One region of the Clostridium sp. MF28 genome, then DNA from elsewhere that is predicted to be linked to it. Evidence: riboswitches for the same ligand, from Rfam matches in the RefSeq annotation. Region 1 holds a riboswitch; the other holds the start of a gene.
The links. Region 1 has a riboswitch for thiamine pyrophosphate ahead of thiW (energy coupling factor transporter S component ThiW). Riboswitches for the same ligand answer to the same signal wherever they lie in the genome.

Region 2: another riboswitch for thiamine pyrophosphate. It lies ahead of thiF (sulfur carrier protein ThiS adenylyltransferase ThiF); the one in region 1 lies ahead of thiW (energy coupling factor transporter S component ThiW).

What each region holds. Positions count from the first base shown of each region.
Region 1 is NZ_CP014331.1:2,469,927-2,477,820, reverse strand. It holds gene AXY43_RS10845 (response regulator transcription factor) at 99-788, shown strand; gene AXY43_RS10840 (sensor histidine kinase) at 785-2,341, shown strand; gene AXY43_RS10835 (FAD:protein FMN transferase) at 2,626-3,630, shown strand; gene AXY43_RS10830 (4Fe-4S binding protein) at 4,059-5,303, shown strand; TPP riboswitch at 5,369-5,479, shown strand; gene thiW (energy coupling factor transporter S component ThiW) at 5,669-6,208, shown strand; gene thiD (bifunctional hydroxymethylpyrimidine kinase/phosphomethylpyrimidine kinase) at 6,239-7,045, shown strand; gene thiC (phosphomethylpyrimidine synthase ThiC) at 7,116-7,894, shown strand, end outside.
Region 2 is NZ_CP014331.1:4,131,040-4,138,933, reverse strand. It holds gene AXY43_RS18230 (tRNA 2-thiocytidine(32) synthetase TtcA) at 1-222, opposite strand, end outside; gene AXY43_RS18225 (thiamine phosphate synthase) at 394-1,056, opposite strand; gene thiF (sulfur carrier protein ThiS adenylyltransferase ThiF) at 1,064-1,867, opposite strand; TPP riboswitch at 2,054-2,161, opposite strand; gene AXY43_RS18215 (ECF transporter S component) at 2,490-3,086, shown strand; gene clpB (ATP-dependent chaperone ClpB) at 3,354-5,945, opposite strand; gene AXY43_RS18205 (CBS domain-containing protein) at 6,211-6,597, shown strand; gene AXY43_RS18200 (transcriptional regulator) at 6,755-7,894, opposite strand, start outside.

The sequences.
Region 1 (7,894 bases):
TCTAAAAAGATTTATAAATAATTTTGATTGCAATTTATTGACTTAAAAGACTTTTGAAGTTAAGAAGAGCTATTTTATTAATAGAGGAGAGGAATTTAATGAACTTAGGAGTAAGAGATCAGATTACTATTCTTATAGTTGATGATGAAAAAAGTATAGTGGACTTTATTAAAATGGGATTGGAAGCTGAAGGCTATTTAGTATATGAGGCATATGATGGGAATCAAGCAATCGAGATAGCAAGTAAAATAACCCCTAATATAGTGATATTGGATATTATGTTGCCGGGAATGGATGGATATGAGGTATGTTCAATTATTAAGAAGTCTATAAAAACATCAGTTATTATGCTAACAGCATTAGACGAAGTTGATGATAAGGTGAAAGGGTTGGATATTGGAGCGGATGATTATATGGCAAAACCTTTTAGCTTCAAAGAGCTTTTAGCACGCATTAATGCTAGGATAAGAAATAGTTTTCCGGAGCTAAGCGATATTACTAATATAGGAAATTTTAAAGTGGATGATAAAGCTCATGAAATAACTTATCGTGAAAAAGTATTAGATCTACCTCCAACCCAATACAACTTGTTGAGTTTTTTACTTATGAATAATGGAATAGTATTGAGCAAATCGCTTATACTTGAAAAAGTATGGGGATATGATTTTAATGGAGAAGATAATATTGTTGAAGTATACATAAGGTACTTAAGAGACAAAATTGGAGACAAAGATCATAATATCATTAAAACTGTCCGCGGTGTTGGATATAAGATGGTGGCACAATGAAAAAATTAAGAAATAAATTAAAAATAAAGAGTTTGAAATGGCAGTTGTTATTTAGGTTTCTTGTGATATTAATTTTATTATTGGGAATCATGGGACTTTTTCAGTATATAAGTATGAAAAATTATTTATATAAAACAAAGGTGCAAGTACTTCATGAGAGGTTTCATAATCTAGACTTTAAGAAAATGTCAAAAGAAAATATTGAGGATATAACTGAAAGTGATACTAAAGAAATTTTAAAGAATTTATGGGATAAAAATATGAGTGTAGCTCTAATAAATAAAAATGGAGAGCTGTTAGGTCAAAGAAGCAATATAGATACACCTAGAGATGATGATGACGGTGACGATGATTCAAAGGAGCCTGATGAACGAAAGAGGAAAGAGATACCAGTACCGGTGCTTTCTAGAGATAAATATATAGAGATTTGCAATGAACAAGGGAATTTGGAACATGCATATGAAGTAGTAAGAGATGAAAACAATAATTATCAAATGGTTGCATGGATAAAAGTTGGGGATTTAGATTCACCATCAGGGTTAATACAGTTGAGTACGCCAATAGACGATATTACAAGTATCTTAGATAGGCAAGAGTATGTGCATATTAGTCTTTCAATTATGATTCTCATAGTGGGAACAATACTTGGAATCACTATTTTTAATCGAACATTGAAGCCGTTATATAAGATAACTGATACTGTGGAAGGAATAAGTGTAACTGATCTGCATACAAGACTAACGGAAGAAAGTGGTCAATTAGAAATTAATAGATTATCAAAATCCTTTAATATTATGCTTGAAAGAATAGAGACATCATTTGAAAAAGAACAGATTATCAAAGAAAAAATGAGACGATTCGTGTCTGATGCATCACATGAATTACGTACACCATTAACCTCAATTCATGGTTTTGTTGAAGTATTATTAAGAGGGGCAGCAAAAAATCAGGAAAAATTAGATTTGGCTTTAAACAGCATATTGATAGAAAGTGAAAGGCTTGCAAAACTGGTAAATGATCTTTTAATATTAACTAGGCTAGATCAGCAACCAGTTGTTGAAATAAAAAAGGAGAATTTGAATGATGTTATAAATGAAATAATTCCTCAACTGCAGATACTTTCTAAGGATAAAACTTTAAATATAGAGTTGAAGGATTATATAGATGTATATATAAATAAAAATCAAATTAAGCAGGTCATATTCAATATAACTCAAAATGCTGTAACTCATACTGATAAAGAAAAAGGTGTTATAACAATTTCTACAGGTATAGAAGATTACAAAAATAAAACCTTTGCGGTTTTGAAGATATCTGATAATGGAACTGGAATACCTAAAGAGCATTTAGATAAAATATACGATAGATTTTTTAGAAGTGATTATCACAGAGCTAGGGAACAAGGGGGATATGGATTGGGTCTCTCTATAGTAAAATCAATAATTGATAGCAATCGTGGAAAAATTAGAGTAGAAAGTGAGCTTGGAGTTGGGACAACATTCTCAATATATTTAAAATTAGAAAATAAGGCAGATGAATTTGATATTTTTTGATTGTGCCCAAATAAGAAAAGATGTTACAAAATAGATTTATTATATTATTTTGTAACATCTTTTTTAGTATATATCGTTATTCTATTGATTAAAATATCAACGCATCTTTAGTTTAAGATATCGCTAAGAAAATCTGGGTGAGTAGTCTTAAATAGTTCTCAGCAAATTCTAAGCTTTAACTAAGGATACATTAAGACTTTTTTGTTATAATTCCAACAATGAGGAAATTTATATATTTTAGATAGGTGGGGATTATTATAAGTACAGTAAGTATTTTTATATTAATGATTGTGATAATAATAGTTATTTTATTTTTTATATTTGTGACTGGTAAAATTGAAAAACATGAAGCAACTAGGAGCAGTTATGCTCTTGGAACTTTGATCAACTTAAGAGCAAATGGAAATAAAGCTAAAATGGCAATAGATAAAGCGCTAGAAAGGTTAAACCAAATTGATGATAGAATGTCAGCTTTCAAAGAAAGTAGTGATATATCAAAAATAAATTTTAATGCAGGAAATAAGGGAAAGAAAGTAAATAATGATACTTATTTTGTAGTTAAAAAAGCCATAGAATACAGTAAAGTTTTAGAAGGTACTTTTGATCCTACAATAAGGCCATTAGTAAAGTTATGGAGCATAGGTACAAAAGAAGAAAAAGTTCCAGAAAAATCTCAAATAGAGAAAACAGTAAAACTTGTAAATTACAATGATGTTATTTTTGATGACAAAAATAATTCAATAATGCTAAAACATGATAAGCAAGCTTTAGATGTCGGAGGTATTGCAAAAGGATTTGCAGCTGATGAAGTAAGAGATATTTTTTATCAGTATAATATTAAAAGTGCATTAATTGATTTAGGTGGAAACATTTTTGCTCTTGGAAGTAAGGAAGACGGTTCAGCTTGGAAAGTTGGAATTCAAAACCCATTTAAGCCTAGGGGAGAATTTATAGGAATATTAAGCGTAAAAAATAAATCAATAGTAACCTCAGGCAATTATGAAAGATATTTTATAAAAGATGGAAAGAGATTTCATCATATAATTGACCCTAAAACAGGATACCCATCTGAAAGCAAAATTATAAGTGCAACTATTATATCAGATAATTCAATTGAAGGAGATGGCTTATCAACTGGTGTTTATATAATTGGTATTGATAAAGCTATGAAGATTATAGAAACTATAGAGGGCATTGACGCTATATTTATTACAGAAGATAAGAAAATATATAAAACATCAGGTATTGATGAAAGTATTTTTACATTAACAGATAGTGAATTTTTTTAGCCATTGTGTCTGGAGCTAAATATAGAGGTAAGGGCATAATTGAGGAAATAAGAAAGCTTTAAATCAAGCAAAATGATAAGAAGAGATAATACCGATTGAAACAAACCTCGTTAAGTTGGAATATAACTTATTAGCAGGGATAAATTCAATTTGTACTATCTTTTTTTAGTTAGATTTTTCGTACAATTTAGCCTTTTCCTTAATTCTAAAATGTTTTAATTGCCATTTCTCAGCGAATTCTCAGCTTAGATTAAGGGCACATTAAGGTTCTATTGCTATAATTCACTTAATTAAAGAAATTGCAATAGCAGATAATGAAGTGAAAATAATATTTCTATTGGAAATTAATTGGAAAAATATGATTGATGATAATTAACATAAAAAATTATTATTGCTAAATATAGAGAGTTAGAAAAGGGGAAAGAAACATGGCAAGTAAAATAAAAAAATCGCAGATTATAAGGCATATTATACAATTGATTGCATTTATTCTGTTACCAGGTCTTTATTCAATGACATTCAGTGAAGTAAAAACTGTATATCAAATGATTATCAATGGTAATGTTAACTTTTTGGAAGCATTACCAAGCTTAATAGAATTTATAGCTATTATGCTTTTGACTATAGTATTAGGAAGATGGTTCTGCGGTTGGATATGTGCATTTGGTGCATATAATGACTTAATATATTTTATATCAAAAAAAATATTCAAAATAAAGTTTAGAGTAGATGAAAAAGTTGATTCTATACTTAAGTATTTCAAATATTTAGTATTACTTTTTATAATAGCTATTTCATGGACTATAGGAAGCAGTATACTGGAAAGCACAAGCCCTTGGGATGTATTTGGTCAAATAACTGATGTATCTACTATTTTTTCGAATTTACTTGTTGGATTGATATTTTTAATATTAATCACAATAGGATCAGCGTTTATTGAGAGGTTTTTCTGCAGATATCTATGCCCTTTAGGTGCAATATTCTCTATTATTTCTAAGATTGGAATAGTTAAGATTAATAAGCCAAAAGCTGATTGTGGTAAATGTAGAGCCTGCACAATGAATTGTTCAATGGGGTTACCGCTCTATAAGGTAAATTGTGTCAAAGGTGGAGATTGTATAAATTGCTTAAAATGTACTGAAGTATGTTACAGAAATAATGCTAATGTAAATGTACTTGGAAGAGATTTAGATGCTAAGTTAACAGGATCAGTAGCTATGGCTACATTTTTAGGTATATATGGATTCACTAACTTCGCCGGCAATGCAGTAACTAAATCTGGAATTGCAGCTAAGAGTAATGCAGTTTCAAGCAATTTAAATTCACAAACAGAATCTGCACCAGAAAGTTCAAAATTAAATCATGAAACTACAAGTTCAAATACAGTTCAAAATAATGCAAGTGAATATAAAGATGGGACATACACAGGAAGTGGAACAGGATATAGAGGAGGAACAACTAAGATTTCTGTAACTGTGTCTGATGGAAAAATATCAAGTATACAAGCTATATCCAATCAAGATACTCCAAAGTTTTATCAAAGAGCAGAGGGTACTATAATTAAGAGTATAATTTCAAAACAATCAACATCAGTGGATACTGTATCTGGAGCAACTTATAGTTCGAAGGGTATCATGAGTGCGGTAACAAATGCTTTGAATGAAGCAAAATAATAAAATATACTTGACGTTTGAAACTTAATGGTATAACCTTTAAATTGTGAAAGAAAATTTTGTAATTGAATAACTAGGGGAGCTAATATTTTGGCTGAGATTGGAAAGATTGATTTCCTAGACTCTTATAACCTGATTTGGATAATACCAGCGTAGGGAAGTATATTAATATTATTTGTGTAAGTATTGATATGATTTGTGCATGATTTATTGATGTATCCCTTGTGGATACATTTTTTTTATGCAAAATAATTAACTTCTTTTAAGGTTAATCAATTTAAACGTCATTGTAAAGGTGATTTAGTAAATTTATTTCACATTAAAAAGTAAGTTTATTGATTTTATTATTAAAGGAGTGAATTTTAATGAAAGAAAAGAGTAAAGCACAGAAGATGGCGTTAAGTGGCGTGTTAATCGGTATTTCTGTTATTTTTGGAACATTTTCAATACCGATTGGAGCTGCTAAAATATCTCCAATACAACATTTCGTGAATGTAGTTGGAGCAATAACACTTGGGCCAGTATATGCTCTTATGAATGCATTTGTGACATCTCTAATAAGAAATTTTATGGGAACAGGAAGTTTATTGGCCTTTCCAGGAAGCATGGTAGGAGCATTACTTGCAGGAATTCTTTATAAAAAATTTAGAAAGCCAGGTATTGCAGTAATTGGAGAAATAATTGGAACTGGAATATTAGGAGCATTATTAGCTTATCCTATAGCTACAATGGTGTTAGGAAAACAAGTTGCGGTTTTTGTATATGTTGTTCCGTTTATATCAAGTTGCAGTGTTGGAGCGATTATAGCGTACTTTTTTATAAAAGTTCCTGTCATTAAAAAAATACTAGTAGATAATGAGTTTCAAGTAAAGGGAGAAGCAACTAATAACATAGATAAGATTTAAATGAAATATTATAGGTGAAAGGATGAGTTTATGTTTAGAGCATTAACTATTGCAGGATCGGATACTTGTGGAGGAGCAGGAATTCAAGCGGATTTAAAAGCTTTCTCGGCAAATGGAGTATATGGAATGAGCGTTATCACAGCGGTAACGGCTCAAAATACTATGGGGGTTTTTGGAATTCAAGATATAAATCCTGAAATGATTGAATCTCAGATAGATGTTATTTTTGAAGATATAAGAGTAGATGCTATAAAAATAGGAATGGTTTCTAAAATTGAATCTATAAAAGCTATATCAAAATCTTTGAGAAAAGTTGATAAACTACCAGTGATAGTTCTAGATCCAGTTATGATTTCTAAAAGTGGATTTAATCTGTTATCGAAGGATTCAAAAGATACTTTAGTTAAGGAATTATTTCCATTAGCAACATTAATAACTCCTAATTTACCAGAGGCAGAAGAAATTTTAGGGATGAAAATAGAAAACTTAGATGAAATGAAGGAAGCGGCCTTGAAACTTAAAGAACTTGGTCCGAAGGCAGTTTTAGTTAAAGGGGGGCATTTAGAAGGGGAAGCAACAGACTTGTTATATGATGGAAATAACTTTCTTGTTCTAAAGCAAGAAAGAATAAATACTACCCATACTCATGGAACAGGATGTACTTTATCTTCAACTATAGCAGCAAATTTGGCTAAGAATATGACAATAGAGGAAGCGGTTAGAAGTGGTAAAGAATATATAACATGTGCAATCGAACATGGTTTTGAGCTTGGTAAAGGTGTAGGCCCTACTAACCATTTTTACGAGCTATATAAGAAAGCAGGAATGATTGAATAATACTATAGAACTCAAGTTAAATTTTATAACTAATAAATTAAATAATAATGGTATGAGGAGAGGGAAAGAAATGAATTATAAAACACAAATGGAAGCAGCTAAAAAAGGTATAGTTACAAAGGAAATGAAAATAGTAGCGGAAAAAGAAAGAATTTCAGAAGAAAAATTAATGAAACTTGTTGCAGAAGGTAAAGTAGCTATACCGGCTAATATCAACCATAAATCACTTAGCCCTGAGGGGATTGGTGATGGATTAAGAACAAAGATAAATGTAAACTTAGGGATATCAGGAGATTCGGTTGATTATTGCAGAGAGATGGAAAAAGTAAAAATGGCAGTTGATTTTGGTGCAGAAGCAATAATGGATTTAAGTAATTATGGGAAGACTCAAGAGTTCAGGGAAAAGCTTATAGAATATTCTCCAGCTATGATAGGAACAGTTCCTATGTATGATGCAATTGGATACCTTGAAAAAGATCTTTTAGATATAAAAGCTAAAGATTTTCTTGACGTGGTGTTAGCTCATGCTAAAGCTGGGGTTGATTTTGTTACTATTCATGCAGGAATAAATAAAAGAACAGTTTCGATATTTAAAGAAGATAAGAGAAGATTAAATATAGTATCAAGAGGTGGGTCATTGCTATTTGCATGGATGGAGATGACAGGAAATGAGAATCCATTTTATGAATACTATGATGAATTACTTGATATACTAAGAGAATATGATGTAACAATAAGTCTTGGAGATGCTATGAGACCTGGCTGTATTGATGATTCAACAGATGCTGGACAAATTACAGAACTTATAGAGTTAGGATTATTAACAAAAAGAGCTTGGGAAAAAGATGT
Region 2 (7,894 bases), 1.7 Mb from region 1:
CTGAAATAATTTCGCCATAAGTATACTATCTTTTCCTCCAGAAATTCCAACAGCAATTTTATCTCCTTCTTGAATTAAATTATATTCTTTAATTGCCTTAACAAATTTTGACCAAATATGCTTTCTATAGCTTTTAATTATAGCTTTTTCAATCTCTTCTAGTGGCTTTTTTTCTCCATCTGGTATAATTCTTGGACAGCCTTTTCCTGCAATTGTACTCATTATTTCATTTCTCCTTATTATCTTAATAGTATCCAGATCATAGATACTAATTATTCTTGAATATATCTTTCTTTAAAGAGTTTATAATGAACACTTAAGATTTACAAGTGTTTTTAGGTTTTAATATTAGCTGATTTTAATTATTCGTATTTGTACTTTGATTTTCATATATCAAAGTAATGTTTCTTTAGAAAGAGATTTCACTAGTTCTTCAGGGTTTTTGTCTTTCATTAAACTAGACATTATAGCAATTCCACTTGCTCCAGCATCCAATACTTTCTTATAATTATCTTGATTTATTCCGCCTATCCCAATGACTGGAATGTCAATCTTCTTGGAAAGAGCCTCTATTTCCTTAATTCCTCTAGGAGGAAGACCTTTTTTACAATCAGTTTCAAACACATGGCCATAAATAACATAGTCTGCTCCTAATTTAGCCGCTTGTATACCTTCTTCGCAACTATGTATTGAAACGCCGATCATCTTATATATTTTATATTTATTCCCACTAAAATAAAAATTATCCACCATTTCTTTAGAATTTATTGCTCTTCCTGTGCATAACCTGTTACTAATATTTATAAAATCATTAAATGATAACTGAATTCCATCAACATTGGACTTTTTAGCAATATCTATATTGGAATTTAGTATTATTCTGATATTTGTATTTTTCAGTTCCTCTTTTACTTTCAAAACTAATATCATTAGCTCTTCACTGCTTAAATCTTTTTCTCGTATAATTAAGAAATCTAGATTAGATTCTGATATTTTTTTTATTTGATCAAAAAAGTCCCTACAAAGTTTTCTATTTGTTATTCCAATTACAGACATCTTTAGTTTATACCTCTTCTCCTAATATTAATCTAAGCGCCATATTTGCTTCATGACAAGCTGCGATACCAACCCTAGGTGCCATTAACCCCTCATTTACTTTTGCCTCATTTTTAAAGTCTCCACACATATATAGCCTTGTATTTATTTTTTTGCTAATTATTAGATTATTAGAATAATACCCTGCCATACCTGAGGCTGAAATAACCTTTGGTTTTTCTGTCTGAAGTAAAACTTCTCTAACTATCATCGCTTTATTTTCTGCGCCATCAAATGCTTCAATTACAATATCCATATCCTCAAATAAATCTTTAATGTTATCCTTATCTACATACGTATCAACAACTTCGATATTTATGAACGGATTGATTTCTAACAATATTTCTTTTAATGCATGGCATTTTTTCATTCCAATATGTCTTATAAAGTATTGTTGTCTGTTTAAATTACTAGGTTCAACCACATCAAAATCTATTATTTTTATATGTCCAACCCCAACTCTTCCCAACGCTAATGCTACTGTTGAACCAAGTCCACCAAGTCCAGCAATAGCTATCTTCGCCTTCTTAACTTTCTCATGAACCTTTGGAGTATGTCTACTTACCATTAGTGCCTCTAACTCTTCTTTTTTAGGCACCTCGCCTCTCTTAATTAAAGTAACTTTATCGCCTTCATTTAAAGAATAATCTTGTTTAATTGGAAAACCATTTAAAATAACTATATCCGCATCACTTTTTATCCTGCTTCTAACTTCAAATGCAGTAATTTCTCCCTCAATATCTATTTCTCTTTCATTTACTAAAACTTTCAAACTAATATCCCCAATCTAAATAAATTTTAAAACTTAATATATCTGTTCATTATTTACTCATTATTTTCTTATCAGTCTTTTTTCATAATTTGTACAACCAATGGGCAGAACCTCTACTTATTTGGCTTCCATAATAAATTACTAGATAATAAAAAGACTTACACTAAGGTAAGTCTTATAAATCTTCTAAAATATTTATTGCTTCCCTACGGTGGTATTAGCCACATCAGGTCAAAAGAGTTAAAGCAAATAAGCTTCTCTCAGCCAATTAAATTGGCACCCCTAGCCTTTTATACTATTCAATTTCTGTTATGGTTATATATTATCATTTTATTTCTTATAATTCAAATTTTTATGGATTAAATCCATAAATTAGATTTGTAAATTTATTCATATTTTGTATAAAAATCAACTTTTTCTAAGTTCATAGAATTAAATATAGAATCAGTAATTATTATTACTATATTTAAATTTATATTTTTAAAATATAATTGAACATTTTTTCTAACGTGGTAAAATAATATGTGTCGGTATTCAATTAGAAGCTGAACGGAAATTCGTATATATTATATATTTTTCCGAATTATATCCATATATCAAGGAATAAGAACGGAGGTACCTTATGGAAAGAGGCTATACTAAATCTAAATTTTCAGTTAGACAGATTGCAATGATCGGAATGCTTTCTGCAATTTCAATTTTCTTAGGATTAACCGGGCTTGGGTTCATACCAATTCCACCTGTAAAAGCTACTATAATGCATATCCCAGTTATTATAGGTGCGATAGTTGAAGGACCTATAGTTGGATCCCTAGTTGGATTAGTTTTTGGTTTATTCTCAATGTATCAAAATTTTACCGCTCCTGGTCCAACATCATTTATATTTTGGAATCCTATAATTGCATTAGTTCCTAGAGTCCTAATTGGAATTGTAGCATACTATGTGTATATACTTCTTAGAAAGAGATTTAAAAATCAAAGCATTAGTATTGCAATAGCATCAATCTGTGCTACATTAATTAACACTATAGGTGTTTTGGGTTTAACTTACGTATTTTACTTAGAAAGATACTCTGCTATTTTAAAGATAAATCCACAAACTGCTGGAATTGCAATTGCAACCATTGGTTTAACAAATGGAGTTCCTGAAGCTATAGTGAGTGCTGTAATATCAGTCCCTGTAATTGTAGCTATATTTAGAATTAAGAAAAAAATTTAACTAAACTCTAAACAAGTAAAATAAAATATTTTTTAAAGAATATAAATTATAAAGAGGCACTTGCTAAAAGCTGCCTCTTTTCTTGTTCTAATTATTGGTTACATATAAAACTATTATGAAGAATTAAAATATGGTATATAATACAAATATAACGATTCCTATTAACTACTCAAAAAGTTACTCACATTCTTTGATTATAATTTTCTAGAGAATAAAAATTCCTATAGATCACATTTATCTACAGGAATTTTACAAAACTTATTTTTACTAAAGTGGTTTTATTATTATTTCTTCATCTTTATTATCAATCATAACCTTAGATCCATAGCCTAGTTCGCCCTTAATTATCATCCTAGCGAGTCTATTCTCTAAAGTGTTCTGTATATATCTTTTTAACGGCCTTGCTCCATAAACCACATCATAACCTTCTCTTGCCATTATTGTTTTTGCTTTATCTGTAACTTCTATTTCGATATTTTTATCTTTTAACCTTAAACTTACTTCTCTTAAGAATATATCTATAATTTTCTTAATGCCAGACTCTGTCAAAGGTTTAAACATTATAGTATCATCTACTCTATTTAAAAATTCTGGTTTAAATCTTGATTTTAAAACACTCATTACTTTTGATTTTATTTCTTCATCAACGTGATCTTCATTAGTATTTTCTAATAAATATTCACTTCCGATATTTGAAGTCATAATTATTATAGTATTTTTAAAATCTACAGTTTTACCCTTATTATCAGTTAATCTACCATCATCTAATATTTGAAGGAATATATTAAACACATCTTCATGCGCTTTTTCAATTTCATCAAATAAAATTACGCTATATGGTTTTCTTCTTACAGCTTCTGTTAGCTGACCACCTTCATCATAACCTACATATCCTGGAGGCGCTCCAACTAATCTAGACACTGAATGCTTCTCCATATATTCCGACATATCAATTCTAATAATATTTTCTTCTGAATCAAATAAATTTCTAGCTAGTGTTTTTGCAAGCTCCGTTTTACCAACTCCTGTTGGCCCTAAGAATATAAATGATCCTATTGGTCTATTGATATCTTTAAGCCCAGCTCTTGCCCTGAGTATTGCATTAGTTACAGCTTCTATTGCCTCACCCTGGCCTATAACTCTATTACTCATATCATCTTCTAGTCTTAAAAGTTTTTCCCTTTCTCCTTCAAGTAAGTTAGTTACAGGAATTCCAGTCCATTTAGAAAGTACAGCGGATACTTCCTGCTCAGTTACTTCCTCTTTTAATAGAGCTCCCTCATAATTTTCTCTTAGTTCAATTTCTTTTTGCTTAATTTTTTCTTCTATAGCAGGAATCCTACTATATTGAATCTCAGCAACTTTATTATAATCAAAGTTTCTTTGCGCTACTTCTATTTCTCCTCTAGCATCATCTAGCTCACTTTTTAAGGTTTTAATAGCTGTGATTTGCTCTTTTTCTTTGGTATATTTTGCAGTCATTTCATCATTCTTTTCTTTTAATCCTGCAAGCTCTTTCTCTAAGTCATCTAACCTATTTTTTGAACCCTCATCTTTCTCTTTTGACAAGGCTTCTTTTTCTATTTCTAACTTAAATATTTTTCTTCTTATAACATCAAGTTCTGTTGGGAGGGAATCTATTTCAGATCTTATCATAGCTCCAGCTTCATCAATTAAATCAATTGCCTTATCAGGCATATATCTATCTTGAATATATCTGTCAGAAAGCTTTGCAGCAGCTACTATTGCTGAATCATGAATTCTAATCCCGTGATGAATTTCAAACCTTTCTTTTAATCCTCTTAGTATTGCAATTGTATCCTCTACTGTAGGTTCATCTATAATTACTGGTTGGAATCTTCTTTCTAAGGCTTTATCTTTCTCAATATATTTTCTATATTCATCAAAAGTTGTAGCACCTATACAATGTAACTCTCCTCTTGCTAATAATGGTTTAATCAAATTACCAGCATCCATTGCTCCATCAGTCTTACCAGCTCCAACTATTGTATGAATTTCATCTATGAATAGTAATATTCTACCCTCACTGCTTTGAACTTCTTTTAATACCGCTTTTAATCTTTCTTCAAATTCACCTCTATACTTAGCTCCGGCAATCAAAGATCCCATATCCAAAGCAAATATAATTTTATCCTTAAGGCCTTCTGGAACATCTCCTCTAACTATTCTTTCAGCTAATCCTTCAATAATTGCTGTTTTACCAACACCAGGTTCACCTATTAATACTGGATTATTCTTGGTTCTCCTTGATAAAATCCTTATTGTCCTTCTTATTTCTTCATCTCTTCCTATAACAGGATCTAACTTATGCTTTTTAGCAAGGTCAACTAAATTAGTTCCATACTTTGCTAATGCGTCATATGTCCCTTCTGGATCTTGCGTTTCAACTCTTTGGCTTCCTCTAACTTCAGAAAGAACTTTTAAGAAATTCTCCTTGGTTATATTATATTGCTTTAATATTTTAGAAACTTGATTGTTATCTATTTCTATAATAGCAAGCATTAAATGTTCAACACTAACATATGAATCTTCAAACTGTTTCGAAAATTCTTCAGCTTTAATTAACACTTCCTCTACTTTTCTAGTTATATATACATTGCCAACTCCTTCTCCTAAAACTTTTGGCATTGCATCTAATTCCTTATTTACTGACGCTTTTAAATTCTTTACTGATATACCCATTTTAGTAAGAATATTAGGGACTAACCCGTCCTCCTGCTCTACAAGAGCTGAAAAAAGATGAATTAAATCTATTTGCTGATGATTAAATTTAACAGCTGTAACATTGGCATCATTCAATGCTTGTTGAACTCTCAACGTCATTTTATCAATATTCATACTTATTCCTCCTAAATCTCTATGTTAAATTTCGAAATTATTATTAAAACTAGTTTATCACTATACCTAAATAATTCCTCTTTATCTATATAATAATACATAGGTCAAAGAAAGTCAAAGTTTATTTAGTCTTTTTTTTAATTTTTTTATCATCTAAAGATTTATTTTAAATTTTGTTGTTTTATAGTAAAATAGTAATATAAATATTATTAGCCTGTTATTTTACAGCTTAACGATATTAAACTTTTTTAAAAGAGGTGATGTTATGAAAATAAGTTCTATCATTAAACCAAATTTCCATACAATTAATGTAAACGATACTATAGATAAAGCTTTAGATTTTATGGACAAACTTAATATTAATGGAATGCCAGTAGTAGATGATAAAGAAATTGTAGTAGGAATGGTAGTAAAAGCTGATATATATAGATTCATGATACATCCAGGACATTATGTTAGCTGTCCAGTTGAGTGGGTTATGTCAAAATCAGTTATCTCTGCGCAATCTGATGAAGATCTACTCACTGTAGCTAAGCGTCTAAGAGAAAATGATATTATAACAATGCCTGTTATTGAAGACGAAAAAATTGTAGGAGTTATTAATATAGATGATTTATTAGATTACTTCATTGACTCTTGTTCAAAAAATTAGTAACAATAATATCCATATGAATTTAATAGCTTAAATATATCATTACTGATCTTAAAGGCTTAATTGTGAATATAAAAAAATAGAAGTGGCGATATTTTGTTAATCCATTATAATCGAATTAACAAAATATCGCCCTTCTATATATATTTACGAGAAATTAGATTTTTTTATCAACAGCTAATGCAAGATTAAAGTATTTTAGCGAATCCGCTGTAAGTCCAAGCTTATAATAAAGCTTACCCATATCTACATATCTATTTCTTCTTTCTTCTCTGGTACCAAATTTAAACAACGAATCTAATGATAGATTCATATATTTTTCTGCTTCCAAATGTTTGTCCATTTTCTGAAGAATTATACCTTTAAAATAATATGACTTCTCAATTAACTTTATATTATCAGTCATAATAGCTAAATTTAATGATTCTTCTGTAATCCTATAAGCTATCTCATACTCTGAATTATCAATTAATATTTTTGTACAATAATTCAAAAACTCCACATATTTTTCTACATTATCTTGTGGAAATATCTTTATTCCATCTTCTATTTCAGAGATTGCTTTTTCCTTTTCTTCTACTTCAAAATAATACTTTCCATAATTTCCATGGGATGCTGCCAGAGAAATAGGATTATATTTTTGATATTGAAATGCTTTCTTTTTATATTCATCAACATAATCTTTTTTAAGCTTAATGCATACTGTAGCATATATATGATATATTTTTCCCTTGCTTTCATCTGTTTTAAGGTCATCAACATATCCTATGATTTCTGATAAAATGCTATATGCTTCTTCAGATTTTCTTAAATTCTGATAACACAGAGCCTCATTGTAGCCTATTAAACAGTACTCTGAACTATCAAATCCATCTTCTTTCAATCTAAACATTTCTCTAAGCTTGCTGTAGTAAGAAATAGCCTCAATATATTCACCATTTTGAGATAAATAACGTGCCATATCTTTAAAGTAGATAGCTGTATTTTCTTCCGTATTATTTCTTTGATATAAATCATAATATTGAGAAACTATAAGCTGAATATTTTCAACCTTATTTTCTTCTACATAATACGAGAATAATATGTGTATTAATTCAAAAGCTAAATCATAATATTTATATTTTAGTGCATAGCTTAGGTTATCTTTCAACTTACTTTCAGAATCAGTATCGGAAGATACATTCCTCTTTATTATATTTAGATTATTTGAAATTTGTTCATATACGTCTTCTATTAAATAATCTACATCTATTTCTATCTTCTCAGCTATATAATTCAGTAATTCGGTATCTGCCTT